DNA from 4 places in the Streptomyces sp. a15 genome. Region 1 is predicted to be linked to each of the others. Evidence: riboswitches for the same ligand, from Rfam matches in the RefSeq annotation. Region 1 holds a riboswitch; each other region holds the start of a gene.
The links. A riboswitch is a leader RNA that binds a small molecule or an ion and turns the genes downstream of it on or off. The one in region 1 is predicted to bind cyclic di-AMP.

Region 1 (7,054 bases):
TCGTCGACGCGCTTGAGCGCCTGCGGGAAGCTGATCTTCTCGCGCTGGGACAGGGCGTCGATCATCGCCTCGGCGCGGTCGCCGATGCCGCGCTTGGGGACGTTCAGGATCCGGCGCAGCGGTACCGAGTCCTCCGGGTTGGACAGCACCCGCAGGTAGGCCAGGACGTCCCGGACCTCCTTGCGCTCGTAGAAGCGGACGCCGCCGACGACCTTGTAGGGCAGGCCGACACGGATGAAGATCTCTTCGAAGACACGGGACTGGGCGTTCGTGCGGTAGAAGACGGCGACGTCTCCCGCTTTCGCGTCGCCCGCGTCCGTGAGGCGGTCTATCTCGTCGGCGACGAACTGTGCCTCGTCGTGCTCGGTGTCGGCGACATAGCCGGTGATGCGCGCGCCCGCGCCCGCGTTGGTCCACAGGTTCTTGGGGCGGCGGGACTCGTTGCGCTCGATGACGGCGTTGGCGACGGTGAGGATCGTCTGGGTGGAGCGGTAGTTCTGCTCCAGGAGGATCGTCGTCGCGTCCGGGTAGTCCTCCTCGAACTGGAGGATGTTGCGGATGGTCGCGCCGCGGAAGGCGTAGATCGACTGGTCGGCGTCGCCCACCACGCACAGTTCGGCGGGCTGGAGGTCGTCCTCGCTGGGCGGGACGTCCACCGGGTGCTCGGAGGTGCCGACGAGTTCCCGGACCAGTGCGTACTGGGCGTGGTTGGTGTCCTGGTACTCGTCGACGAGGACGTGCCGGAAGCGGCGGCGGTAGTGCTCGGCCACGTCCGGGAAGGCGCGCAGCAGGTTGACCGTCGTCATGATCAGGTCGTCGAAGTCGAGGGCGTTCGCCTCGCGCAGTCGTGACTGGTACATGGCGTAGGCCTGGGCGAGGGTCTTCTCGAAGCCGTCGGTGGCCTGGGCGGCGAAGTCCTCCTCGTCGATCAGCTCGTTCTTCAGGTTGCTGATCTTCGCGCTGAAGGACTTCGGCGGGAAGCGCTTGGGGTCGAGGTCCAGGTCGCGGCAGACCAGGGCCATCAGGCGCTTGGAGTCGGCGGCGTCGTAGATCGAGAAGGACGAGGTGAAGCCGAGCTTCTTGCTCTCGCGCCGCAGGATGCGCACGCACGCGCTGTGGAAGGTCATCACCCACATCGCGTTCGCGCGCGGTCCGACGAGGTGCTCGACGCGCTCCTTCATCTCGCCCGCGGCCTTGTTGGTGAAGGTGATCGCGAGGATCTGGCCCGGATGCACGTTCCGCTCGCCGAGCAGGTGGGCGATGCGGTGGGTGAGCACGCGGGTCTTGCCGGAGCCGGCGCCGGCCACGATGAGCAGCGGGGTGCCGTGGTGCACGACCGCGGCGCGCTGGTTCTCGTTCAGCCCGTCCAGGAGCGCGGCCGGGTCCACCGCCGGGCGCGGGGCGCCGTCGCGGTAGTACGCGTCCCGGTCCGGCGGCACGTCGAACTTCCCGCCGAACAGATCGTCCGGAACGGGCTCCGGTGCGTGATCGTCGTCGGGCGGCGGGGGTTCTTCCTCGTGGGCCCGGGGGCCCTGGAGGTTCGCCAGGAAGCTGTCATCAAAGAGGCTGCTCATCGCTCTCCGAGTCTAGGACGCCCCACTGACAGCCCGCCGCCACCCCAAGAACTTCGCCCCGTACGAAGGGTTCTCGGAAGGACTCCGGAAGGGCTCAGAAGCCGAGGATCTTCCAGAGCTGGCCGCCCGGTGTCTTCCTGCCCTCCAGCATCGTGCCGTCGCGGTCCGCGATCGACCAGGCCGAGACATAGACCTTGCCGTCGTACGGGTCGACGGCCACGCCCGCCGGGAACGGCACCTTCACGCTCGTACGTTTGCCGTGCGAGACCTTCGTCACCCGGCCGGCGAAGAGCTGGCTGACGTACAGGTCGCCCTTGTCGTTGAAGGCCAGGCCGCCGATGGAGCCGAAGCCGGACTTCCAACCGAGGATCCTGCCGGTCCGGGGGTCGACCTTCCACACCCGCGCGGTGGGCTTGGCGGCCTCGCCGTTCAGCTCGCCGACGTAGAGCGTGCCGTCGGGGCCGAGGGCGAGGGAGGTGGGGACGGACTCGTTGCCGTCGTGGTCCGGGAAGACCGTGAAGGGGCGGACCCTGCCGCCGGGCGAGACGACGACCAGGTCGTTTCCGGCCGCGTCCGCGACGATCTTGCGGCCGTCGGGGAGGGCGAGGACGGCGTACGGGTTGGACTCCAGCGACGCCTTGTGCGGGTTGTGCCGGAACTCGACGGCCGAGATGTCCGCGGCGATCCTCGCCTTGCCGTGCTCGAGGTGCAGCAGCTTGCCGAGGGTGTTCCAGGGCGGGGCCGTCGGGACTCCGGCCTCCGGCGGGGCGTACGTCTCGACGCCCCAGACCTTGCCGTGCAGGGCGGAGACACCGTCGAGGCCGGTCGCGAAGCCGCCGTCCGGGGCGGCGCCCGAGGGCAGCCCCTTCACCACCCTGTGGTGCTTCCACGCGCCCCCGTCCCAGTAGACCTTGGTGAGCGCGGAGGTGAGGCCGACGCACGTCTCGCCCTCGGGTCCCTCCCCGATGCACTTCTTGCCGCCCCGGCCGGCCTCGGCGACGTACAGCCGGCCGTGGTCGTAGGAGAGCTGGCGCGGGTTGTCGAGGCCGGTCGCGATCACCCGGACGACCGGTTTGCCGCCCGCCTGGCCTCCCTGGCCCGCACTGGCGGGCGCGACGCCCGCGGTGGCGGCGAGTGCGACTCCTGTCGCGAGTCCCGTGGCGACGAGTGTCCTGCGTTTCGTCATGGCCGTGCCCCTCTTCCCCAGCCACGGCACCGGACCGCGGCTGGGTGGAAGCTAGCGCCCCGAAGCGGGCGGACGTCATCACTCCGGAGAAAATACGCACAAGTCGTGGCAGATCCCTCCGGATCGACCACGGCGAGCCATGCCCTGACCCAAGGTCACGAAAATGTATCGGGCATATCGAACATCAACCTTCACAGGGGCCACACCAGTTGGCTACCGTGCCAGACAGGCCGTACGACACCCACCGGCGAACGTCGCCGGGCCGCACGGCCTCCGCCGAGTCCGACGCGCCGCCGCGCGCCCGGAGCCGGGGACCCACCGACCTTGGGGTGAATCGGCCCGAACTCCCTTCCAGGGAAAGGCCGTAGGGCAAACCTTCCTAACCACCCGCCCGAACCCGACAGCTAACTCGGTAGGCGGAACGTGGAAGGAGTCGCCTCCCTTGGCGTCGCACCGCAAGTCGCGCCCTTCGGGCACGCGCGTAGCAGGCATATGGACCCCCGCCCTCGCCACGGCCGCCCTCACCTCCGTGGCACTGCTGTCCCAGACGGCCAACGCCGCCCCGTCGGCCGACGACAAACCGAGCCTCGAAGAGGTCGAGAAGAAGGTCGACGACCTGTACCGGCAGGCGGAGTCGGCGACCGACAAGTACAACGCGGCCCAGGAGAAGACCGCGAAGCAGCGCAAGCGCGTGGACACCCTCCTCGACGACGTCGCCCAGCGCACCCAGAGCCTCAACGAGGCGCGGGAGGAACTCGGTTCCTTCGCCGCCGCCCAGTACCGGACCGGCGCCTCCGCCCCCGACACGGCGACCTTCCTGCTCGCGGACTCCCCGCAGGACTACTTCGACCAGACCCAGCTGATGGGCCGGCTGACCAACCGCCAGAAGGGCGCGGTCGACGACTACGTCACCGAGCAGTCCGCGACGATGAAGAAGCGCCAGGAGGCCACCGAGAGCCTTCAGACGCTCACCAAGTCACAGGGCGAGCTCAAGACCGCCAAGGCCACGGTGCAGACTAAGCTCGCCGACGCCCGCGCGCTGCTGTCGCAGCTGACCGCCGAGGAGAAGGCCCGGCTCGCGGCGATCGAGCGGAAGAAGCAGCAGGAGGCCGCGGCCAAGGCGGCCGAGCTGGCGCGGCAGCAGGCGGCGGAGCAGAAGGCCCGGGAGGAGGCGGCGGCTCAACAGGAGGCGAGCAGCGGCTCGTCGAGCTCTTCCTCCTCCACCGACTCGTCCACCGCCACGGACGCCTCGTACGCCACCAAGGCCGAGAAGGCGCTCGCCTTCGTCCGCGCCCAGATCGGCAAGCCGTACGTCTGGGGCGCCACCGGCCCCGAGTCCTACGACTGCTCCGGCCTCACCCAGGCCGCCTGGAAGGCCGCCGGCGTCGACATCCCGCGCGTCACCTACGACCAGGTCAAGGCCGGCACCACGGTCTCCGTCTCCGCCGCCCAGCCCGGTGACCTGGTCTTCTTCTACGACGACATCAGCCACGTCGGCCTCTACATCGGCAACGGCATGATGATCCACGCCCCGAAGCCGGGCGCGTACGTCCGCGAGGAGTCCATTTTCTACGACGGCGAGTCGTCGATCCACAGCGTGGTGCGGCCGGCCTGACAGGACGCCGCCCGGACGCGGGCGCGGGCCCTGGTCAGTGACCTCCCTGGTTCTCGACACAGGGCCCCGCTCCCGGCTGGGGCTCGGCGTAGACGCCGTGCACCTCGCTGGTCAGCTCGTCCTTCGTCACCCGCCCGGACACGCACACGACGCCCGTGTAGACGGCGTAGTACCCGTTCCCGACGAAGACGCCATGCTCCTCGCCGCAGCCGACACGCCGCAGTGCCGCCGCCACGCGCTGGTCACTGAAGCGGCCGAACTCCCCGGAGCCGCCTTCCTCCCGGACCTTCGCCAGCTCCGTGAGGATGAGCTCGGCCGACGCCTGCCCACTGGCCTGCTGCTCCGCGCTCAGGGACGCCCGCATGCGGTAGGCGTGGTTGTCGGCGTAGTTGGGGGGCGCGTCGACGGGCCCGTCCGGTCGGCCTCCGTCCGGGCTCGACGTGCTCGACGTGCTCGACGTGCTCGGAACGGGTGAGGAAGGCAGCGCCGTGGGTGTCTCGGTCGGCTGCGCGCACTTCGGCGGGGGCGGGTAGGAAGGCGTCGGGCTGCCCGACTGCGCGGAGCCGGCCTCATCGGCTGCCCCGCCCTTTTGGCTGCCGCACGCGGTCATGGTGATCGCCGTGAGGGAAGCGGCTGCGGCCATGGCTGCTGATCGCCTGAAGGGCATGGGCAGAGTTTCCCCGCTCGGAGCGCGGGTTGTCATGAGCGGAACTACTCAGACCGTCGCCGTGGGCGCGGTGACCTCGGCCCGGGCCGGCGACGGGTCCCTCAGGTCCACAGCACCGCGATGAAGATGTTCGCCGTGGTCAGCGCGCCGACCAGCCCGAACAGCCGCTTGTCCACCGTCTCCTCGTCCCGCTGGACGTAGACGAGCCCCAGGATCACGATCAGCAGGGCCAGCTTCACGCCGATCTTGATGTTGTTGACGGACTGGTCGTCGGCCTGGTTGAGGCCGACCAGGATGACGCCCGTGACCAGCATCGTCAGCGCGCCGTGCAGCATCGCCGGGACGAAGCGGGCGGTGCCCTGGCCCATCGCCTTCATCTGGGTGAGGAAGCCGCCGAGCAGCGAGGCGATGCCGATGATGTGCAGGCCGACGAAGAGATGGATGAGTACGTCCATGAGGCCGGAGCCTAATCAGACCCCCGGGCGCCCTCCGACACCGCCCCGTCCCAACCGCCTCTCCCGACCCCGACCCCGACCCCTGCCTCGCCTCACCCACCTCGCCTCGCCTCACCTCGCCTCGCCGCGGCAGATCTTGCATATATGCGGCCCATAGCACCCGACCGCCCTCGCTGGTCCGGATTCGGCACATCGGTCATCGCTCTGCGTGAAGTCGACGGGGCCGACCGCGGATCACGGTCACATACGGTCACCCGGTGGTCAGCTCGGAGAACTTCCGCACATCGCGTTACCCCGCCGTCACGGTCAGGTTTAGCGTCCTCCCTCAGGTGACCGGCTCCCCACCGCCGCCCGGACCAGGGGCGGCAGTCGGCCACCACCGCCGAGAAGGTCCGGCGGCGGTCCGCTCCCCCTGTGCGGGTCGTCGCCGGACGCGTGACCGCCCCCGGGTGGCCGTACGTCCGCTCCGCTTGGCGTTCGTACGGACAGGGCGGTCGTACGAGTCGTACGAAAGGACGTGCAGTCCACGTGGCAGCGCACCGCAAGCCCCGGCAACGCTCGGTCAGCGGCACCAAGGCCCGGACGGCGGCGACGATCGCCCTCGCGGGCGCGGCGACCGCGACCGGCTTCGACGGGACCGGACACGCCGAGCCTCAGCTCACGCCGGCGCAGGTCAAGGCGAAGGTGGACAAGCTGTACCAGGAGGCGGAGGTCGCCACCGAGAAGTACAACGGCGCGAAGGAGAAGGCGGAGGCCACCGAGTCGCGGCTGTCGAACCTGCGGGACGAGGCGGCACGCAGGACGGAAACCCTCAACTCGGCCCGGGACGCGCTGGGTTCCATGGCCGCCGCCCAGTACCGCGACGGCGGCCTCGACCCCGCCCTGCAACTCGCCCTCTCCGACGACCCCGACCAGTACCTGGACGGCGCCGAGTTCGCCGAACGGGCCGGCAGCCGCCAGGCCTCGTCCGTGGCCCGCGTCCGCGAACAGCTCCGGGAGATCGAGCAGCTGCGCGGCGCCGCACACATCGAGCTCGCCTCACTGCAGTCCCGCCAGGCGGAGCTGAAACGCCACAAGAAGACGATCAACGGCAAGCTGGGCGCGGCCCGACAGCTGCTGTCCCAGCTGCCCACGGAGCAGCGCGCAGGGCTCGGCGAGGGAGACGCGGCCCGCGCCTCCCGCTCGTCGACGACCGACCGGGACGGCCTGACGACCCCCGGCTCAGCCACCGCTCAGGCCCCCAACTCCCGCGCCGCGGCCGCCGTCTCGTACGCCTACTCCAAGCTCGGCAGCCCCTACGTCTGGGGCGCGACCGGCCCGGACGCCTTCGACTGCTCGGGCCTCATGCAAGCCGCGTACCGCTCCGCCGGCATCTCCCTCCCCCGCACCACCTACGCGCAGATCGACACCGGCACGCGCGTCTCCCGCTCCGAACTACTCCCCGGCGACCTGGTGTTCTTCTACTCCGCCATCAGCCACGTCGGCATGTACATCGGCAACGGCCAGATGGTCCACGCGCCCAACCCGTCGGCGCCGGTGCGGATTGCTCCGATCAGC
Region 2 (7,054 bases), on a different contig from region 1:
AGCTGCGCAGCCGTTGGACCATGCTGCAGGCCGCGCGCAAGGGGCTCTTCGCGCAGATGGTGGTCGTCCCGCTGCTGCAACGCCACCGGATCCTCACCCAGGTCTCCGGCGATCACATGGAGGTGATCAAGCTGATCCCGCCGCTGGTCATCGGCGAACGGGAGGTGGACCGCTTCGTCGACGCCTTCACGGATGTTATGGACGACGCGCACAGCGGCGGCGGTCTGATGTGGGACTTCAGCAAGACGCTGATCAAGCAGGCGGTCGCCAATCGGTGAGGGCGCCTCTGGGCCTGGTGGTCCTGGAGGGTTTTGCCTTTTAGGCAAGAGATTTGCCGCAGAGGCAAGCCTCCGGCTGAATGGAGGGCATGAGCTCTCCCGAGTCCGAGCCACCTGAGCCGCCCGAACCGCCTGAGCCGCCCGGGCCTTCGGCCGACGCGGTCCCGCTGGTGGCACCGCAGCTGCGTGAACTGCGCCGCCGCGCCTCCCTCACCCTGGAGGCCGCGGCCCGCGCCGCCGGGCTGTCGCCCGCCCACCTCTCCCGTCTGGAGACCGGGCAGCGCCAGCCCTCGCTGCCGATGCTGCTGGGCCTCGCCCGTATATACGGTACGACCGTCGCGGAGCTGCTCGGCGAGACGGTCGCCGACCGGGACGCCGTCATCCGCGCCGCCGACATGGAGCCGACCGCGGCGGGCGGCTGGACGTACTGGCAGGCCGGCGCATCCGGCCGCGGCATGCAGGCCCTGCGCGTCCACGTGCCGTACGGCTCCCAGGGCGACATCGTGCGCGTGCATCCCGGCGAGGAGTGGCTGTACGTCATTGGGGGACGGCTGCGGCTGCGCCTTGGGGACGCCACCCACCGGCTCGCCCCGGGCGACAGCGCGCACTTCGACTCGCTGACCCCGCACCGCATCGTGGCCGAGGGCCGCGGGGGCGTCGAGCTCCTCTTCGTCCACACCCTGCTGCAGAGTCCCACGGCCACGCTGTGCCTGGGCCCCGGCCCCACGACTGGAGACATGCCATGAGCAACATCGAGGAGAAGTTCCCCCGCGCCCTGTGGGTGCGGCTGATCATCTACCTCGCGGTGGGGCACCTCTTCGCCGCCTTCATCTACCTGCTGTTCGCGCTCGGGGCCAAGCAGTGAAGGCCAAGTGAGGGTCAGTCGAGCAACCGCTCCCGCAGCCGCTCCCGGATCTGTGGAGTGACCCCGAGGCCCTGCTCCAGGTACGCCTCGACGCTGCCCCACGTCTCCTCGATGGTCTCGAAGGCCGTCGCCAGATACTCGGCGCGCGCGTCGAACAGGGGGCTGAGCAGCTCCATGACCTCGGGGGAGTAGGCCGAGGCGGCGGTGCTGCTGCGGCGCACCTTGTAGCGGCGGTGCCTGGCGTTCGACTTCAGGTAGTCGGCGAGGATCGCCTCCCGCTCCACGCCCAGGGTCAGCAGCGTCACGGCTATCGACAGGCCGGCGCGGTCCTTGCCCGCGGCGCAGTGCATCAGCGCCGGGACGCTGTCCTCGGCGAGCGAGTGCAGCACCTGGGAGTGCTCGGCGGTGCGCTCCTTGATGATCATGCGGTACGACGCGATCATCCGCTTCGCGCCCTTGTCGTCGGAGAGCAGCTCGCGCAGCTGGTCGAGGTCGCCGTCGCGGACCATCTTCCAGAACTCGGCGCCGTCCGCCGGGTCGCTCAGCGGCAGGTTCACATTGCGCACGCCCGGCAGCTCGACGTCGGGACCCTCGAACTTCTGGTCCGAGGCATTGCGGAAGTCGAAGATCGTGTGCAGGCCCAGGGAGGCGAGGAACGCGGCGTCCTCCTCGGTCGCGTGCGCGAGGTGGCCGCTGCGGAACAGCACTCCGTGCCGCACCCGCCGGCCGTCCACTGTCGGCAGTCCGCCCACGTCCCGGAAGTTGCGCACGGCGGCCAGTTCGGGCTCGGTCGACGGGACCTGCTGCGTCACTAGGGCTCCCCCCACTCGGTCCCGCCGCCGCGGCTCGACGACGGGCACGCCCTCGACGATACGACATGCGTTCCTGGGGCAACGAGTTGTCCACAGGCGTTGCACCGAGGGCTCACCGCCCTTGATGATGTTGGTGCTTGAGTGGACCTGTTCGTGCTTGTTCGAATCTGTGAGGGACGTATGCCGGAGATTGCCGAGAACGGCCGCACGTGGCTTCTGTCCGGGCCGGCCAGCAGTTACGCCCTCCACCTCACCGCCGACGACGAGCTCCTGCACCTCCACTGGGGGCCGCGCATCGCCCTCGTCGACGCCGAGGCCCTCGCCGTACGCCCGCTGCCCGACTACTGGCCCTTCGAGTCCCCGCTCGACGGCCGCGAGGAGTACCCCGTCGAGGGCGGCGCCCGCTTCGTCCGGCCCGCCCTGTCGGTGCGCACGTCGGAGGGGCGCGGTACCGAGTGGAGCTTCGAGGCGCACGAGACCGAGGACGACGAGCTGCGGCTGCGGTTCCGCGACGGCGGACTGGCGATCACGCTGCACTACCGGATGCGGGGCGACGTACTCGAACGGTGGGTGACGCTCGACAACGACGGGCCCGCCGCCGTGGAACTCCTGCGCGCGGACTCCGCCACGTGGACCCTGCCCGACCGTGACGGCTGGCGGCTGTCCCAGCTGCACGGCCGCTGGGCCGCGGAGTCCCGGCTCGTGCGCTCTTCCCTCACCTACGGTGAGAAGGTCATCGGCAGCCGCCGCGGCCACACCGGGCACCAGCACCTGCCCTGGGTCGCCCTCGACACCGACGCGACCGAGGAGCGCGGCGAGGTCTACGGCTGCGCCCTCGGCTGGTCCGGGTCCTGGCGCATCGCCGTGGCCCAACTCCCGGACGCGCGTGTGCAGATCACCGGCGGGGCCGGGTACGACGACTCCGGGCTGCTGCGGCTGGCGGCGGGGGAGTCCTTCACGACGCCCGTCTTCGCCGGCCTGTGGAGCGACGGCGGCTTCGGCGGGGCCAGCCGCGCCTGGCACGCCTACCAGCGCGCGTACGTCATCCCGGACGCGGACCAGGACCGGCCGGTGCTGTTCAACTCCTGGGAGGCCACGGAGTTCGACATCTCCGAGGAGCAGCAGGGGGTGCTGGCGCGGCGGGCCGCGGCGATCGGCGTCGAGCTGTTCGTCGTGGACGACGGCTGGTTCGGGGCCCGCACCAGCGACCGCGCCGGGCTCGGCGACTGGAAGCCCAACCCCGACCGCTTCCCCGGCGGCCTCAAGCCGCTCGGCGACTACGTCCACGCCCTCGGTATGAAGTTCGGCATCTGGGTGGAACCGGAGATGGTCAACCCGGACAGCGAGCTGTACCGAGCCCATCCGGACTGGGTCCAGCACCAGACGGGGCGAAAGCGGACGGAACTCCGCAATCAACTCGTACTGAACCTCGGCCGCGAGGACGTCCAGGAGTACCTCTGGGGGCAGCTCCACGAGCTCCTCTCCAGTGCTCCGATCGACTACGTGAAGTGGGACTTCAACCGCTGCTTCACCGACGCGGGCTGGCCCGGAGAGCCCTACCCGCAGCGCCTGTGGGTCGACCACGTGCACGCCCTGTACCGCCTGTTGGACCGGCTGCGGGCGGCCCACCCGGGCGTCGCCTTCGAGTCCTGCTCGGGTGGCGGCGGCCGGATCGACCTCGGCGTGATGAGCCGTACGGACCAGGTGTGGACCTCGGACAACACCGACCCGCTCGACCGGCTCGCCATCCAGCACGGTTTCAGCCAGATCCACCCCGCCCGGGTCATGGCCGCCTGGGTCACCGACAGCCCCAACACCCAGCTCAACGGCCGGGCAAGCTCGCTGCGGTTCCGCTTCGTGAGCGCGATGGCCGGGGTGCTCGGCGTCGGGGGCGACCTCGCGGAGTGGACCGAGGAGGAGCTGGCCGAGGCCCGCGACTGGGTGGATCGCTACAAGGAGATCCGGCCCCTCGTGCAGCGCGGCGACCTCTACCGGCTACGGCCCCCGCAGGGCGGGCTGAGTGCGGTGCAGTACGTGCTCGGTGACGAGGCCGTCGTCCTCGCCTGGCTCCAGGCGCAGCATCACGGCGAGCCGGTGCCGGTGCTGCGGCTGCGTGGCCTCGACCCGACAGCAGCGTACGAATGCCTCGAAACGGGCGAAGTTCACCGAGGTGCCGTACTACTGCATCACGGACTGCGGACGGGGCTGCGCGGTGACCTCGATGCGACGGTTCTCCGGTTGCGTCGCATCTAGGGCTTCTGTCCGAATTGGTGCCTTCATTCCAACTCCGTCTGGAATAAGGGGACCTGTGGATGTGCCACGTGAGGAGCGTCATATTCGTGACCGTGCGTCGCCCGTCATGTTCACGTAATTAGTGCGGTTTTCAAGGGTGTTTGGTCAAAGAGAGCCTCCTGAAAGCACGGAGGGTGACCGGGAATTCCCTCAGGTACCAAACAGAAACACATTCACGGGCAACCACTTACTTGTCCCTTTGCGTCTTGGTCGCTTACGTTCACCAGCGATCCGGACGGACGCCCAATCCTGCCGCCGCCCGGAGCCCGCACACCAATCACCCGTCCATGGCAGGAGCGGGGGACCCACAGGTAGAACCGCCTGTTCCGGTCTCCGGAACGGCTAGGGGTTAAGCCGTACTTCGGTACGGCCGGGCATCTCCAGTCCGCACCCGACAGCTCACCTCGCAGGCGCCGGAGAGGAATTCGCCATGCCCGCCAAGGGTAAGCACCGCCGACCGAAGACCCAGCGCTTCACCCGATCCATCGCCGTCGCCGGAACCGGCGGCGCCGCACTTGCTCTGCCGCTTCTCGGGGCCACCGGCGCCAACGCCGCCACCCCGCAGTCCGTCTCGGAAAAGGCCGTTCAGTCGTCCGTTCCGGCCACCATGAAGAACGTGGCCGAAAAGACGACGGCCGAAAAGACGGCCTCCGCGAAGGCCTCGGGCACGAAGACCTACTCCGTGCAGGCCGGTGACTATCTCGCGAAGATCGCGGACGAGCAGAATGTCAGCGGTGGCTGGAAGAAGCTCTACTCCGACAACCGCGAGGCCGTCGGCGCCGACCCGTCGCTGATCCACCCCGGTCTCAAGCTCTCGATCGGCAAGAAGGCCACGACGAGCACACCCAAGTCCTCGTCGCCCTCGGGCTCTTCGTCCTCTTCGTCCAAGTCATCTTCTTCGTCGGATTCGTCCGTATCGTCGAAGTCGTCCTCCTCCGGGTCCTCCTCCTCGAAGACCGAGGCGGCCACCCAGAGCGCCGACACCGCCAGTGGCTTCACCACCCCGGTGAGCGGTGCCGCCGTCGGTACCGCCTACCGCACGGCGGGCAGCATGTGGTCCAGCGGCTACCACACCGGCGTCGACTTCAGCGTCCCCACCGGCACCTCCCTCAAGGCCGTGGGCGCGGGCACCGTCGTCTCCGCGGGCTGGGGCGGGGCGTACGGCAACCAGGTCGTCGTCAAGCTCGCCGACGGCTACTACGCGCAGTACGCCCACCTGTCCTCGCTCTCCGTCTCGAACGGCCAGTCCGTGACGGCCGGCCAGCAGGTCGGTCTCTCGGGCGCGACCGGCAATGTGACCGGTCCGCACCTGCACTTCGAGATCCGCACCTCGCCGGACTACGGCTCGGACGTGGACCCGGTCGCCTACCTCCGTACCAAGGGCGTCTCCGTCGGCTGATTCCCCGACTGCTTGTCCGACACGCTGCCGAAGGCCGGATCCCGATCCCCGGGTCCGGCCTTCGGTGTGTCGATCTGTGCTCGTTCATGGTGATCGCTTCATTGCGGTTTTGTGGCAAGCGTGCCCAGGGCGTCGCCAGGGACGGAAGAGTGGGGACGTAAAAGCCTCGATCGGCCTTCCGGAAGGAGCCGTCTCCCGTGACGAGCACGCGTAGAGCATTCGGAGCCCTGGCCGCAGGCGCCGCCCTGGCTGCCCTCGCCCCCGCGACCGACGCGAGCGCCACGCCACGCCACCGCCGGCTGATCGCCCACGACGACTTCCGTCACGGGCTCGGCCAGTGGGCGGTGGAACTCGAGCAGGGCGGCACCGTCACCGCCTCCCGCGGGACCCTGGAAGTCGACGTGCCCGCCGGCGCGACGGTCTGGTTCAAGAAGCGGCTCGAAGGGCCGTACGTCCTGGAGTACACCGCCACACCGGTGTCGGCGGGCGGGGTCAACGACCGGGTCTCCGACCTCAACAACTTCTGGAACGCCGTTGACGTCCGTTCCCCCGACGACCTCTTCGCCACCCGGCGGAGCGGGGCGCTGGCGGAGTACGACCACCTCAAGACGTACTACGTCGGCTACGGCGCCAACACCAACACGACGACCAGGCTGCGCCGTTACGTCGGTGAGGCGGGCGTCCGGCCGCTGGTGTACGACTACACCGAGCCGCTGCTCGTGGCGAACGAACCGAACCGGGTCCGGATCGTCTCCGACGGCTCGGGAGTCCGGTGGTGGGACAACGGGCGGCTCGTCTTCGACTACAGCGATCCTCAGCCGTATACGAGCGGGCACTTCGGCTTCCGGACCACCTGGAGCCATTTCCGGATCAGCGGATTCCGGGTGTGGCAGTTGCCGCCTCAACAGCGCTGAGAAGAGGGCTATTCCTGGTTTGACCAATCCTTGAAGAGTGGCTTATCTCACCGCACGTCAACCCTTTCCTACGGTCGCGTAGCTCACATCCGAAGGGGAATCATGGGCCGACGTGGCAGACGATTCGAAGAATGACAACAGATCAGTGATCGGGTCGTACGTGGCGGTGGGGGACAGCTTCACCGAGGGCGTCGGCGACCCCGGTCCCGACGGGTCGCTCGTCGGCTGGGCCGACCGGTTCGCGGTACTGCTCGCGGACCGGCGGCCCGAGGGCGACTTCGACTACACCAACCTCGCCGTGCGCGGGAAACTCCTCGACCAGGTCGTGGCGGACCAGCTTCCGCAGGCTCTCGAACTCGCCCCGGACCTGGTCTCCTTCTGCGCCGGCGGCAACGACATCCTGCGGCCCGGCACCGATCCCGACGAGGTCGCCGAGCGTTTCGAGCAGGCGGTGGTGCGGCTCACCGCCGTCGCCGGCACGGTGATGGTGACGA
Region 3 (7,054 bases), on a different contig from region 1:
CTGGTCTCACGAGTCTCACTGAGCGGAAGCGTCGGACTTGTCGACGCCGTCCCAGACGTTCGCGTACCAGGGGCGGTCGGCCGCCCCGAGGTCGGTGCGCGACTGCCTGGCCGCGTCCGGGTCGATGACGATGTAACCAGTCTCCCCCGGCATCACATAGTGCAGCCGCTGCCGGATCTGCTGCTCCGCGTACGCGTCGTCCTGCCAGCGCGCCTTGAGGTCGCGCAGCTGCTCGACCCGCTGCCGGGCCTGCTCCTGCTGCTGCTCGAGATCGGCGATCTCGGCGCGCTGGGAGACGTACTGCCTTATGGGATAGGCCAGGGCCACGATCAGCGTGCACAGGACCAGGGCGAGGAGCGCGGCCCGTCCAGTGAGCCGGGAGCGGCGGGCCTGCCGCTTGGTCTGGGAGCGGTACACACGGGCCGCGGTCTGCTCGCCGAGCAGCTTGATCCTGGTCGCGGTGGAGAAACGGTCCCGGTCCTTCACGGCCATGTTTCCCCGCCTCCCGTCTCACACGTGCGTACGTCCCCGCACACGGTACGGGACCGGTACGGGGACGTACGTACGACTGGCTAAGGCTTAACCCTGCTTGGCTCAGCCTTGGCCGGCTGAGCCCTGCTTCGGCTCAGCCCTGCTCGGCTCAGCCCTTGAAGCGGGGGAACGCGCTGCGGCCGGCGTACACCGCGGCGTCGTCGAGGATCTCCTCGATGCGCAGCAGCTGGTTGTACTTGGCGACGCGGTCCGAGCGGGCCGGGGCGCCGGTCTTGATCTGGCCGCAGTTCACCGCGACGGCGAGGTCGGCGATGGTGACGTCCTCGGTCTCGCCGGAGCGGTGGGACATCATGCACTTGAAGCCGTTGCGCTGGGCCATCTCCACGGCGTCCAGGGTCTCGGTCAGCGAGCCGATCTGGTTGACCTTGACGAGCAGGGCGTTGGCGGAGCCCTCCTCGATGCCGCGGGCGAGGCGCTCCGGGTTGGTGACGAAGAGGTCGTCGCCGACGATCTGGACCTTGTCGCCCAGCTTCTCGGTGATGACCTTCCAGCCGGCCCAGTCGTCCTCGTACAGCGGGTCCTCGATGGAGACCAGCGGGTACGCGGAGACGAGCTCCTCGTAGTACTCGGTCATCTCGGCGGCCGAGCGGGACTTGCCCTCGAACTCGTACTTGCCGTCCTTGTAGAACTCGGACGCGGCGACGTCGAGCGCGAGCGCGATCTGCTCACCGGGGACGTAACCGGCCTGCTTGATGGCCTCGAGGATGAGGTCGAGCGCGGCGCGGTTGGACTCCAGGTTCGGGGCAAAGCCGCCCTCGTCGCCCAGGCCGGTGGACAGGCCCTTGGTCTTCAGCACCTTCTTGAGGGTGTGGTAGACCTCGGCGCCCCAGCGCAGCGCCTCGGAGAAGGACTCCGCGCCGATCGGGGCGATCATGAACTCCTGGATGTCCACGTTGGAGTCGGCGTGCGAGCCGCCGTTCAGGATGTTCATCATCGGAACGGGCAGCAGGTGCGCGTTCGGGCCGCCCAGGTAGCGGAAGAGCGGGAGGTCGCTGGCCTCGGAGGCGGCGTGGGCGACGGCGAGCGAGACGCCGAGGATGGCGTTGGCGCCGAGGGAGCCCTTGTTGTCGGTGGCGTCCAGGTCGAACATCGCCTGGTCGATCAGGCGCTGCTCGGTGGCGTCGTAGCCGACGAGCTCCGGGCCGATCTGCTCGATCACGGCGAGGACGGCCTTCTCGACGCCCTTGCCCAGGTAGCGGTTGGGGTCACCGTCGCGGAGCTCGATGGCCTCGAAGGCGCCCGTGGAGGCGCCGGAGGGGACGGCGGCACGACCCGTGCTGCCGTCGTCGAGGCCGACCTCGACCTCGACCGTGGGGTTGCCTCGGGAGTCCAGGATTTCCCGGGCTACGACGACGTCGATGGACGGCACGAGCATCTCCTTCTTCAATGTGACGCGGTTCGGCAGGACCGCGGTGGGTTCTGCGAGACGAGCCTAACCGGCTCCGGGCGATCGGCCAGCCGGTCGACCACCGGATGGACAGAACCGAGAGTAAATTGTTTCCGAACGGAACAAAGAGTGCCGTGCAACTCGCGGGGAAATCGCACGGGACCGGCACGAAAAAGCCCCGCCCCGGTGCGTACGGGGGAAGACGCACCGGAGCGGGGAGCCCGTGGGGACGGGGGGTGGCCCTCACGAGGCCTCCACTATGGAGTCCACGGATAAGAGGGCGCTGTGGTTCAGCTGAGAGCCGCGTAGTACTTCAGGTGCGGCTCTTACCTTCGGGCGCAGCCCTTACTTCAGGTGTAGCCCTTACTTCCGGTGCAGCCCTTACTTCAGGTGCAGCTGCTGGCCCGGGTAGATGAGGTCGGCGTCCGTGACGATGTCCTTGTTCAGCTCGAACAGCTTGTCCCAGCCGCCCTTGACGTCGTGCTCCTCGGCTATGGAGCTGAGGGTGTCGCCGGAGACGACCTTGTACTCGCCGTCGCCCTTCTTGACCTTCTTGCCGGTCGGGGTGGTGACGGTCTTCTTCGCGGCCGGGCGGTCCGCGGAACGGGAGGCCGGCTGCTCGGTCGAACGGCTGCTGTCCGAGGAGCTGCTGTCCGAGCTGCCGGAGCCGCTGGACGTGTTCGACGAGGTGTCGGCGCTGCCGTTGTAGGCGGAGTTCGACAGGTTCACACCGCAGTTCGGCCAAGCACCCTTGCCCTGACCCGCGAGGACCTTCTCGGCGACGGCTATCTGCTGCGCCTTGGAGGCCTGGTTGGCCTGCGCGGCGTACTGCGTGCCGCCGTACGCGGCCCAGGTGGAGGCCGAGAACTGCAGGCCGCCGTAGTAGCCGTTGCCGGTGTTGATGGACCAGTTGCCGCCGGACTCGCACTGGGCCACGGCGTCCCACTCGGAGGCGGTGGCGGCGGAGGCGCTGCCGGCGGCCATCAGCGGGGCGGCGACGGCGGCACCGGTGACACCGGCGATGGCGATGGCACGGGTGGCCTTGGACGGACGGCGGTGCTTGCCCTTGGCGGAAAACAGCATGGTGGATCCCCTCACCGACGCCTGCGAGGTGAGCTGTCGGGTTCGGGCCGGTTGAGTTGCCCGGCCGTGCCTCGCGCTGTTTCGTGCGCGGCACGGCTTCACCCCAAGCCGGTCCCAGCTCAACTGCTGGTCCCGGCGCCTACCTTGGGTCCCCCGCTCCTGCCTACGGCGCATTACGCGACGACTGTTCCCGGGCGCCACTGGCAGGATTCGGCGTTGCGGCGGCCGGGGCTCGTGTTGGCGAGCGGTCCTGACGGTAGACACGCGATCCGCGGAATTTCAAAGACGATCAGGGCTTCTGAGACTCATCCCACACTTCGCCAAATCGGACATTCGGTGGCGAAGTGTGACGCGAACTCCCGCTAGTTTTCGCCCGATTCGATACCTACGGTGAGGGTCTGACCGGGCACGATGACGCTCGCGTCGGCGCCGATCGCCTGCTCGTTCTCCGCGTAGAGCTCACGCCACCCGCCTTGGAGGCCAAGGGAGTCGGCAATGGAGGCGAGAGTGTCCCCGGGGCGGACGGTGTACGAGTCCGCGCGGGCGGCGTGACGGCCGGCAGAGGCGCCCGTGTCGGCGTCGGCGGTACCCGCGTCCGCGCCTGTGGCCGCGGCCGTCTCGTCGGCGCTGTCGCCGCGGTGCTTGCCCGCACCGAGGGAGCCGGTGTCGACGAGGGCCGAAGAGCCGCCCTCTTGCCAGAAGTTGTCCGAGTCATCCGGATTCGTCGCGCCGGTGGAGTCACTGTCGGAGTCGTCGCCGGAGCCCTGCGAGGCGCCGGGGGTTGCAGCAGAATCAGACGAGGTGTCGGACTTGGCCGAGTTGTCGGCTTCGCCGGAAGAATCCGACCGGGCGTCAGAATCGGACGGTGTGGGCGACACGGACGACGAAGGCGCGTCCGAAGCCGCATCGCCGGACGAGTCCGCCGACGACTCGGAGGAGTCCGACAAGCCGGATGATCCGGATGAGTCGGGCGAGCCCGACTCATCCTCCGCACCCGACGTCGCGTCGTCCGCCACGCCCGTGTCGACGTCGGGCGCCGCGGTGTCCTTGCTGAGGCCGTTGAGCAGGCCGCAGGTGGACCAGTAGCCGACGCCCTGGTCCGCGAGGATCTTCTCCGCGACGGCTATCTGCTGGGAGCGGCTGGCCTGGTCGGCGCGCGAGGCGTAGTCGAGGCCGCCGTACTGCTCCCAGTCGTCCTGGGCGATGTGGAGCCCGCCGTAGTACCCGTCACCGGCGTTCTCGCTCCAGGAGCCGCCCGTCTCGCAGTTCGCCACCTGGTCCCACGTGGTGCCGGTCGCCGCGCTCGCGCCGGTGGCACCGAGGAGCGGGATCGCGATGGCGGAGCCGGTCACTCCGGCCGCCACAAGGATGGCCGGAGCCTGGCGGGGGCGACGATGACGGCCGTTCCCGGAGAGCATGCGGAAACCTTTCGCGAGACAACGGTGACCAGCGTGGCGGGTGAGGCTCGGCGCCGCGCTGGCGTGAACGTATAGGCAGCCGATCACTTGTCACAAGTTAATGCCGCGCAGATCACGTGAAGATCACAGACTTGAAGGCGCGTCACCTTTACGCAGGTGAGCGAGTCAGCCACGCGGCGTGAACTCGACGGGCAACGTCCGCAGCCCGCGCATGATGAGACCGCCCCGCCACCGCACATCAGCTGAATCCACCGCGAGTTGCAGGTCCGGGAGGCGGGTGAGAAGCGTCGCGAGCGCGGTCTGGCCCTCCAGGCGGGCGAGGGGGGCGCCGAGGCAGTAGTGGATGCCGTGGCCGTATCCGAGGTGCTGGTTGTCGCGGCGGGACAGGTCGAGCGTGTCCGGATCGGCGAACCGCTCCGGGTCCCGGTCCGCGGCGGCCAGGACGACGAGGACGGGGTCGCCGGTCGCGATGTCCTGCCCGCCGATGCTGACCGGCTCGGTCGCGAACCGCCAGGTGGCGAGCTCGACGGGGCCGTCGTAGCGGAGGAGTTCCTCCACGCCGGTCGCGAGGAGCGCCGTGTCGCCGGCGGCGAGCGCCTTCTGGAGTCGGTCTCGCTGTTCGGGGTGGGTGAGGAGGGCGTAGGTGCCGTTGCCGATGAGATTGACGGTTGTCTCGAAGCCTGCGAACAGGAGGATGAAGGCCATGGCCGCGGCCTCGTTCTCGGTGAGGTGCTCACCGTGGTCGGAGGCCCGGATGAGACCGGAGATGAGGTCCTCGCCGGGGGTGCTCTCGGCCGTCAGGGCCTCGCGTTTGCGGTGGATGAGCTCGGCGAGATAGCCCCGCATCTTCTTCACCGACCGCGCCACTCCGCCGCGCGGGCCGCCGCCATGACGGATCATCATCCCCGCCCAGTCCCGGAAGTCGTCCTGGTCCTCACGGGGGACCCCGAGCAGGTCGCAGATCGCGTAGATGGGGAGCGGGAAGGCGAAGTCGTGGATGAGGTCGGCGCTGCCCTTGTCGGCGAACTGGTCGATGAGGTGGTCGGTCAACTCCTGCACGCGGGGCGCGAATTCGGCGACGCGTCTCGGGGTGAACGCCTTGGAGACGAGCCGGCGCAGCCTTGTGTGGTCGGGCGGATCGATGTTGAGCAGATGCGTCATCAACTCGGCCTTGCGCTCGCCGGGGATGCCGGTCTTGCCCTTGGCGTGCGCGGGCTCGTCGTGGTGCGCGGGGTTCTTGGAGAGCCGCTGGTCGGCGAGAGCCTGTTTGGCGTCCGTGTAGCGGGTGACCAGCCATGCCTCCACGCCGCTGGGGAGTTCGGTCTTGTGGACGGGGGCGTTTTCCCGGAGCCAGGCGTAGGCGGGGTAGGGGTCCGTCGCGAACTCCCAGGTGAAGAGTTCGGGGGCAGGGCTCGTGGGGGTGGGCTGGTCGGTCACTCCTTGACGGTAGCTGGCTTCTTGGCGGGGACGTTCCTGGCGGCGGGGTGACCCCGAAATGCCCATGCCGACAGCTGTGCGGTACGCCTCTCTCTACTGCCTCTCTACTCCTCTCGCTCCCCCTCCCCTTGCGTCTCCGGCTGCGTCTCCGGCTGCGTCTCCGTCTCCGTCTGTCTGATCGCGTCCCGGTACGTCCGCGCCGCCGCTCGTAGGGCCGCCTCCGGATCCACGCCCTCCGCCTCGGCCCGTACCGCCAGTGCGAGCAGGTCGTAGCCGACGCCCTCGGCCGTGGGCAACGGCACGTCCAGGCCGGCCGTCCGCACTCTCGACGCCAGCTTCGCCGCCAGGGCGAGGCCCGGCTGGCCGAGGGGGACGCCGTCCGTCACCGACTCGCGCTGCTTCTCTATCGCCTTCGTGCGCAGCCAGTGCTCCTTGACCTCTTCGGGGGTTGTGGCGGTCTCGTCCCCGAAGACGTGCGGGTGGCGGTGGATGAGCTTGGTGACGATGCCGCCGGCGACGTCGTCGATGGAGAAGGGGGCCTCGGAGTCCTCCTCGGCGATGCGGGCGTGGAAGACCACCTGGAGCAGGACGTCACCCAGCTCCTCGCGGAGTTCGTCGCGGTCGCCCTCCTCGATGGCCTCGACTAGTTCGTACGCCTCCTCGATGCCGTACTTCGCCAGGCCCTTGTGGGTCTGCTGGGACGACCACGGGCACTCGGCGCGGATGCGGTCCATGACCTGGACGAGGTCGAGGAGGCGGGCGCCCGGCAGGTCGTAGGAGGCCGGGAGCAGCTCCAGGTCGGGCATGTGGACGCGGCCGGAGCCCGCGAGGCGTGCCAGGCCGTCCGTGAGGGCCGGCTCGCCCTCGCCGGTGGCGACCACGACGACCGTCCGTCCGCCGGCGCACGCGTCGACCAGTTCCTCGGCGGTCGGGGACGCCTCGTCGACCGTTATGCCCGCCTCGCGGAGATACGGCAGCTGCGGGTGCGCGCCGTCCGCGCAGAGCACCCGGTCGGCGGCGTGCAGTGCCTGCCAGGCGGGCCAGGACAGCAGGCCGGGGGCGACGCGGTGGCTGGTGGTGAGGAGGACGATGCGGCCGGTGGCGGGCTCGGGAGCGGTGGCGGCTTCGGGGCTGGTTGCGTTCACCATTCGAAGCTAACGCACGCCGCCGACGAAGC
Region 4 (7,054 bases), on a different contig from region 1:
ATCGGGGAGTACGAACCGGAGGTGCGCGGGCTCGCCGCGATACACGTCGGGACGACGGGGGTGTGCGACTTCGCCGAGGTCGCACGGCGGCTGGGCGAGGCGTCCGGGGCGGAGATCCGGTACGGGGCGCGGGTCGTACGGGTGGATCGGCGGCCGGAGCTCGGGGTGGCCGTTCGGACGGCGGGCGGGGACGTCGTGCGGGGGCGGGTGCTGGTGAACTGCGCCGGGCTGTACTGCGACGAGGTCGCGCGGATGACGGGGGACAAGCCGGGGATGCGGATCGTGCCGTTCCGGGGCGAGTACTACTCGCTGGCGCGGCCTGCGCTGGTGCGGGGACTGGTGTATCCGGTGCCGGATCCGGCGTTTCCGTTCCTCGGGGTGCATCTCACGCGCGGGATCGACGGGGGTGTGCACATCGGCCCCAACGCGGTGCCGGCGCTGGCCCGGGAGGGGTACGGGTGGGGGGTGGTCCGGCCTCGGGAGGTGGCTGGGACGCTGGGGTGGCCGGGGGCCTGGCGGATGGCTCGGCGGCACTGGCGGTACGGGGCGGGGGAGCTGCGGCGGTCGGTGTCCAAGGGGGCGTTCGTGGAGGCGGTGCGTCGGTTGTTGCCGGCGGTCGAGGAAGGGGATCTGGTGCCTGCGGCAGCGGGGGTGCGGGCGCAGGCGGTGCTTCGGGACGGCTCTCTGGTCGACGACTTCCTCATTCAGGAGGGGGCGCGGGCCGTGCACGTACTGAACGCACCTTCGCCTGCGGCGACGGCTTCGCTACCGGTGGGGCGGGAGGTGGCTCGGCGGGCGTTGGCGGCGCTGCCGTCTGTGTGACGGTGCGGGGCGCTGCGGCCGCGCTCGCCGCAGGGCTGTTCTCGCCCCCGCCGCCCCTTCCCGTCCCGTCCCCAGGGGCTGCGCCCCTTCGACCCCGCTGGGGCTGCGCCCCAGACTCCCTTCGGCTCGAAGGCCTCGTCCTCAAACGCCGGACGGGCTGAAAGGGGCCGGGCGGGACTGGGTAGTAGCGGCCCAACCAGGGGGTCGTAAAATTGGGCTCACTGTGTCTGAGTCGCTCAATGTCCCCGAAACCCGCCAGGTCCCGCACCCGCCCGGGGCCTCCGGTCGGCATGTTCGGGCCAAGGGGGAACCGCGGTTTCCCGATGGTCCGAGTGCTGATCCCGCGGGGTCGCACTTCGAGCGGCGGATTCGGAGTTTTCAGCCTCGGCGGAGTCGGGTGACGGCCGGGCAGGCGGATGCGTTGCAGCGGTTGTGGCCCAAGTGGGGGCTCGACATCGACGGGCAGCGGGTTGTCGATCTCGGTGAGCTGTTCGGGAACGGCAATCCCGTCGTGCTCGAGATCGGGTTCGGGATGGGCGAGGCCACGGCCCGCATGGCCGGTGCCGACCCGGGCACCAACATCCTCGCCGTGGACGTGCACACCCCGGGGCAGGGAAATCTGCTCAATCTCGCCGATCAGAACGGCCTGTCCAACGTCCGCGTCGGCAACGGCGACGCCATCATCCTGATGCGGGAGATGCTCGCCCCGGACTCCCTGGCCGGTCTGCGCCTGTACTTCCCCGACCCCTGGCCCAAGAAGCGGCACCACAAGCGGCGGCTGATCCAGCCGGAGTTCCTCGACCTCGCCGCGACCCGGCTCGGACCGGGGGCGATCGTGCACTGTGCGACGGACTGGGAGCCGTACGCGGAGCAGATGCTCGAGGTGCTCACGGCGCACCCCGGCTTCGAGAACACACAGCCCGGGGGCGGTTTTGCGCCGCGTCCCGAGTTCCGGCCGCTGACTCGTTTCGAGGGCCAGGGACTGGAGAAGGGACATGTCGTGAACGACCTGCTCTTCCGCCGCGTAGAGCACGGCGTAGAGCACCTCGTAGAACAACGCACCGAGCAACCTTCAGAGCAACGTGTAGCGCACAAGGACCAGCCCCCCACCGGCGCCTGAACCCCCCTCTCCCCCTGCGGACGGCGCCTCTGCCTCGTTAGGGTCAATGCCGTGGCCACCGTTCCCCCCTACCCGACGCACCCCGGTGATCCGACCGGCGGCGCACTGCGGCACGCGCACTGGTGGCACAAGAAGTGGGTGCGTTACGGCGGGCTGAGCACCCTGCTCGCACTCTCCGGGCTCGTCATCCTCGCCCTGGTACGCGAACAGACCGGCACGGAGGGGTTCCTGGTCGGGCTCGGACTCGCCGTCCTGCCCGTGCCGCTCCTCATGACGGCCTTCCGCTGGCTCGACCGGGTCGAGCCCGGCCCCTGGCGGAACATGCTGTTCTCCTTCGCCTGGGGGGCCTGCGCGGCGGCGCTGATAGCGATCATCGCCAACAGTTTCGCGACGAGATGGATAGCGACGGCCACGGCGGACCCCTCCAGCGCGGACACCCTCGGCGCGACCGTCATAGCGCCGGTCGTGGAGGAGTCGGCCAAGGCCGCGGCCGTTTTACTCGTCTTCCTCTTCCGGCGCCGTGACTTCACCGGGATCGTCGACGGGGTGGTGATAGCCGGGGTCACCGCCACCGGCTTCGCCTTCACCGAGAACATCCTCTACCTCGGCACCGCCTTCGGCACCGACCAGCTCACCGGCGACACCGGGATCGCCTCCGTCACCGCGGCGACCTTCTTCGTGCGGATCATCATGTCGCCGTTCGCGCACCCGCTCTTCACCGTCCTCACCGGCATCGGCTTCGGCATCTCCGCGCTCTCGGCGGAACGCCACCACCTGCGGCGCGTCCTGCTGCCGCTCTCCGGGCTGCTGCTCGCGATGGGCATGCACGCGATCTGGAACGGCTCCTCGACGTTCGGCGAGTACGGGTTCTTCGCGGTGTACGCGGCCTTCATGGTGCCCGCCTTCGGGCTGCTTACCTGGCTCGTCATCTGGACCCGGCAGCGTGAGCTGAAGACCGTGCGGGAAGAGCTGCCCGCGTACGCGGTGGCGGGCTGGCTGTCGCCGACCGAGCCGTACGCGCTCGGCTCGATGCGGGCACGGCGGCTGGCCCGCGATTACGCCCGCCGGCACTTCGGTCGGCCCGCGGCGCGGGCGGTGGCGCAGTACGAGGCGTACGCGACCTCGCTGGCCTTCCTGCGGCATCGGGGGCGCCGCGGGCGGGCCGAGGCCGACTTCGTCGTACGGGAACGGGAGCTGCTGGCCGAGCTGTGGTGGCGCCGGGACGTGGCGCGCCCCGCGCTGGACCACGCGGCCCGGGCAACGGCACCGCCCGTGGCGGTGACCGCGCCGCCGTGGCCGGTGTACGGGGTGTACGGGTATCCGGCGGGGCCTGCCGCGTATCCGGCGGTGCCGTATCCCTCCTACAGCTCCTACAACCCGTATCGGACGTAATCAGGAAGCGCACCGCCGGACACCGAGAAGTGCGCGCCGGAGATCAGGCCGACGCCTCCGTCAACCGCGCGACCTCCGCCTCCGTCAGGGTCAGCTCCGCCACCCCCACCAGCGCCGGCAGCTGTTCTACCGTGCGGGCGGACGCGATCGGCGCCGCCACCGTCGGCCGGGCCGCGAGCCACGCCAGGGCGACCGTGGCGACCGGCGCGTCGTGGGACCGGGCGATCTCGTCCAGGGCGGTGAGGACCTTCCGGCCGCGCTCGGTGTCGAGGTGCTTGGCGGCGCCGCCTGCCCGCGGGCTGTCGACGGTCGTGCCGGGGCGGTACTTGCCGGTGAGGAAGCCGGAGGCGAGCGCGTAGTACGGGACGGCCGCGAGGCCGGAGCGCTCGGCCAGGTCCTGGAGGTCGCCCTCGTACGTGTCGCGGGAGACCAGGTTGTAGTGGGGCTGGAGGGCGACGTACCGCGCCAGGCCCTCCCGGTCGGAGAAGGCGAGGGACGCCTCGAGCCGCTCCGGGGAGATGTTGGACGCGCCGATGTACCGCACCTTGCCCGCCTTCACCAGCTCGTCGAGCGCGCCGATGATCTCCTCCACCGGCACGTCCGGCTTGTCGAAGTGGGTGTAGTAGAGGTCGATGTAGTCGGTGCCGAGGCGCCGCAGGGAGGCGTCGGCGGCGGCCTTGATGTTGGCGGCGGTCAGGCCCTGGTACTCGGGGTGCTGGCTCACCTTGGTCGCGATCACCACGTCCGCGCGGTTGCCGCGCGCCTTGGCCCACTTGCCGATGACGGTCTCGGACTCGCCGCCCCGGTGGCCCTCGACCCACGCCGAGTAGGAGTCGGCGGTGTCGATGAAGTTGCCGCCCGCGGCGGCGTACGCGTCGAGGACGGCGAAGGAGGCCGCCTCGTCGGCGGTCCAGCCGAAGACGTTGCCGCCGAGGGACAGCGGGAAGACCTCGAGGTCCGAGGAGCCGAGCTTGCGAAGCGACAGCGAAGAAGAGGGAGACGGAGAGGAAGACGGAGAGGAAGAAGTCATACTTCACCTCAACGGCCGCACCGGATCCCGCGATTCCATGGTCACCCGCAAAAACCCCGTAAACAAAAGCCCCGTAACCACTGACCGCCCCCGCACACTGACCGGCAGCCCTGACGTCGGGGGGATGCCGTCAGGACCGCCGGGACTCGGGTAACACGACGGTCAGGGGTTGAGGCCCTTGCTCCGCAGCCACGCCATCGGGTCGATCCCGGAGCCGGAACCGCCGGTGTGGACCTCGAGGTGCAGATGCGCCCCGGTCACGTTCCCCGTCGCACCCACGCGCCCGATCACGTCACCCGTGTTGACCTTCTGGCCGACGCTGACGCTGATCGAGGACTGGTGGGCGTACCAGATCTCCGTGCCGTCATCGAGGGTGAGCACGGTCTTGTAGCCGTACGACCCGTCCCAGCCGGCCTGCGTGATCGTCCCGGTGTGGACGGCCTTGATGAGCGTGCCCGTGGGCGCGGCGAAGTCGAGGCCCGTGTGGTAGCCGGAGGACCACAGCGAGCCGGCCTGACCGAAGGTGGAGGTGACCGTGTACGAGGAGGTCGGCAGCGCGAACTGCTTGGCCAGCTCGGCGAGGCGCTCGGCCTCGGCCTTCTTCGCGGCCTCCTCCTCCGCCTTCTTCTTCGCGGCGGCGGCCTTGGCCTTGGCCTCCTTCTCCGCCTTGGCGGCCGCGTCGGCGGCCGCCTTTTCGGCCTCGGCCACGGCGTCAGCCGCGGCCTTGCTCTCGACCTGGTCCTGCTGCTGCTCGGCCTGGGCCATGATCCGGGCGCGCAGCACCTCGCCGGCGTCGGCCGTGCTCTTCTCGGTGTCGGCGGCGGCCACGCTGACACTGCTGAGCGCGGTGCCGGAGTCCTCGGCGGCGTCCGAGTCGTCGGAGATGAGGGAGCCCACGTTGGGCAGGTCGGGCATGGAAATCGACACCGGCGGCTTGCCGGTCTGCGCGCTGGCCATGCCGCCCGCGCCGACAGCGGCTATGACGCCGACGCCGAGGACGGTGGAGCTGCGGGCGAGTCCGCCGCGCGCGAGTCCGCCGCGCTGCTTGGCGACGCGATGCCGGCCACGTACGGGTGGGAGGGACTCCTCGGTGGGATTCCACTCCGTCCAGGGGCCCTCGTCGGTGCTGTAGGTGCCGTAGCCGAAGGTCTCGGTCTCGCGCTGGCTCGGCACGGACGGGGCTTCTGGGGCAGGCCGGTTGGACGCCACGTGGGCGTGCTCCTTTCCTTCCTTCTCGCCTACCGGGTTAGCTGACGGGTTCGGAGCAGGAAGGTCTCCTACGCGCGTATACCGGCCGTGAGTTCACGGTGGTATCCGCGCGATTCACCCCAATTGGTGGTTCCCCGGTTCCCTTGCGGGATTCGGCGCGTGCGCACGGAGCCGACTCTTGTGACGGCTGGGACGACCGCGCTGCGTTATCGAACGTTAATAGACGCGGGGCCTGGATTCCAAGCTGTTCCTCTTGATCATTAACCTTTCCGCGCAGGACTTACGGCCCACGACCGGCAAAAACGGGCGAGTTGACCCAGCCTCAGCAACCCCACAGGCACTGACGGTGCGTCAGTTGTTATGCGGAGGGCGCTCATCCGATCACCCCTCGTAACAACGGCCGCGCCTCGGACAGCCCGTCGGTGTACAGCAGCAGCGTGGCCCCGGCCGGGAAACCGGTCTCGTCGGCGCGGTCGGACCAGCTGCCGAGGTCGCCCATGCCGAGCGGCAGCGCGGCCTCCCGCGCGAGCAGGCAGCGCACGGTGCCGTCGGCGTGCAGCAGGAGCGGCGGCGGATGCCCCCGGTTGACGATCCGCACCACACCGTCCCCGTACGGAAGCTCGGCCGGCACAGCCGTCGTGAACCCCTCGAAGGCCTCGATCCCGTCCCGCCGCGTGCCCTCGCGTGCCAGCGCCCGCTCCAGCCTCCCCCAAGCTCTCGGCTTCGCTCGAGCCCGGGGGCACATCGCCGACGACGAGCCGGACGCCGTACGAACTGTCCTGGACCGCATACAGATCACCGCCGATGAAGGCGTCCGCCTGGGCCGCCTCGTACCGGGCCGCGATGTCGAAACCGCCGATGCGTCCGGCGGGCTCGGGCAGCACCGCGCGCTGGGTGGCCTCGGCGATCCCGCGCGCGGAGGCGAGGCGCCCCTCGCCCCGGCGTACGACACGGTTGATGACGGCGGCCAGCACGGCGACCTTGGCCACGGTGACCACCTCGGTGACCGTGTCGGCGTCCGCGGCGAACCCGTACCGGGCATGGACCGCGTACGCGGCGATCAGGGCCACACCCCCGGTCACGACGGTGCCGCTCAGCGAGTAGACCGGCGCGGCGACGAGCGGGGCGGCGGTGAAGAAGGGGATCGCGGTGAAGGCGTGCGGGGTGAGGAGGTCGTAGAAGACTCCCCCGACGATCAGCAGGACGGGGAGTACCTGGAGAACGACCCGCAGGCTGGAGATGCGGCGCCCTCCTCCGCGTCACCAGGCCGCACCACTCGTCTCCCCCACGTACGTCCGGTCCCGTCACCACTGCACCCAGGTTTCCCGGAGCGGGGGCGGGGGCGACCGGTGAGGGCCGACCGGATGACCGGCGTGCACATCCGACGTACACATACACCGAGGGCCGGAACCCATTCTGGATTCCGGCCCTCGGCCTTCAGTAGCGGGGACAGGATTTGAACCTGCGACCTCTGGGTTATG

Region 2: it holds a riboswitch for cyclic di-AMP, as region 1 does, so the genes downstream of both, AC5P09_RS37150 (M23 family metallopeptidase) here and AC5P09_RS02600 (C40 family peptidase) in region 1, are expected to answer to the same signal.
Region 3: it holds a riboswitch for cyclic di-AMP, as region 1 does, so the genes downstream of both, AC5P09_RS13485 (transglycosylase family protein) here and AC5P09_RS02600 (C40 family peptidase) in region 1, are expected to answer to the same signal.
Region 4: it holds a riboswitch for cyclic di-AMP, as region 1 does, so the genes downstream of both, AC5P09_RS46510 (M23 family metallopeptidase) here and AC5P09_RS02600 (C40 family peptidase) in region 1, are expected to answer to the same signal.

The regions. Positions count from the first base shown of each region.
Region 1 is NZ_JBWLKM010000001.1:560,959-568,012, forward strand. Features, by position in the region: gene pcrA (DNA helicase PcrA) at 1-1,574, opposite strand, end outside; gene AC5P09_RS02595 (ScyD/ScyE family protein) at 1,669-2,760, opposite strand; cyclic di-AMP (ydaO/yuaA leader) riboswitch at 3,025-3,194, shown strand; gene AC5P09_RS02600 (C40 family peptidase) at 3,203-4,375, shown strand; gene AC5P09_RS02605 (hypothetical protein) at 4,410-5,018, opposite strand; gene AC5P09_RS02610 (hypothetical protein) at 5,144-5,497, opposite strand; gene AC5P09_RS02615 (C40 family peptidase) at 6,026-7,054, shown strand, end outside.
Region 2 is NZ_JBWLKM010000057.1:33,746-40,799, forward strand. Features, by position in the region: gene AC5P09_RS37125 (aspartate aminotransferase family protein) at 1-278, shown strand, start outside; gene AC5P09_RS37130 (helix-turn-helix domain-containing protein) at 368-1,024, shown strand; gene AC5P09_RS37135 (DUF6126 family protein) at 1,021-1,143, shown strand; gene AC5P09_RS37140 (tyrosine-protein phosphatase) at 1,158-1,955, opposite strand; gene AC5P09_RS37145 (alpha-galactosidase) at 2,136-4,208, shown strand; cyclic di-AMP (ydaO/yuaA leader) riboswitch at 4,516-4,675, shown strand; gene AC5P09_RS37150 (M23 family metallopeptidase) at 4,678-5,646, shown strand; gene AC5P09_RS37155 (DUF6250 domain-containing protein) at 5,844-6,560, shown strand; gene AC5P09_RS37160 (SGNH/GDSL hydrolase family protein) at 6,706-7,054, shown strand, end outside.
Region 3 is NZ_JBWLKM010000010.1:78,021-85,074, reverse strand. Features, by position in the region: gene AC5P09_RS13495 (FtsB family cell division protein) at 16-492, opposite strand; gene eno (phosphopyruvate hydratase) at 641-1,927, opposite strand; gene AC5P09_RS13485 (transglycosylase family protein) at 2,321-3,022, opposite strand; cyclic di-AMP (ydaO/yuaA leader) riboswitch at 3,026-3,203, opposite strand; gene AC5P09_RS13480 (LysM peptidoglycan-binding domain-containing protein) at 3,385-4,440, opposite strand; gene AC5P09_RS13475 (cytochrome P450 family protein) at 4,606-5,877, opposite strand; gene AC5P09_RS13470 (nucleoside triphosphate pyrophosphohydrolase) at 5,982-7,025, opposite strand.
Region 4 is NZ_JBWLKM010000108.1:17,672-24,725, forward strand. Features, by position in the region: gene lhgO (L-2-hydroxyglutarate oxidase) at 1-822, shown strand, start outside; gene trmB (tRNA (guanosine(46)-N7)-methyltransferase TrmB) at 1,046-1,942, shown strand; gene AC5P09_RS46500 (PrsW family intramembrane metalloprotease) at 1,994-3,334, shown strand; gene AC5P09_RS46505 (aldo/keto reductase) at 3,378-4,364, opposite strand; gene AC5P09_RS46510 (M23 family metallopeptidase) at 4,527-5,573, opposite strand; cyclic di-AMP (ydaO/yuaA leader) riboswitch at 5,585-5,741, opposite strand; partial or broken gene AC5P09_RS46515 (PP2C family protein-serine/threonine phosphatase) at 5,974-6,814, opposite strand.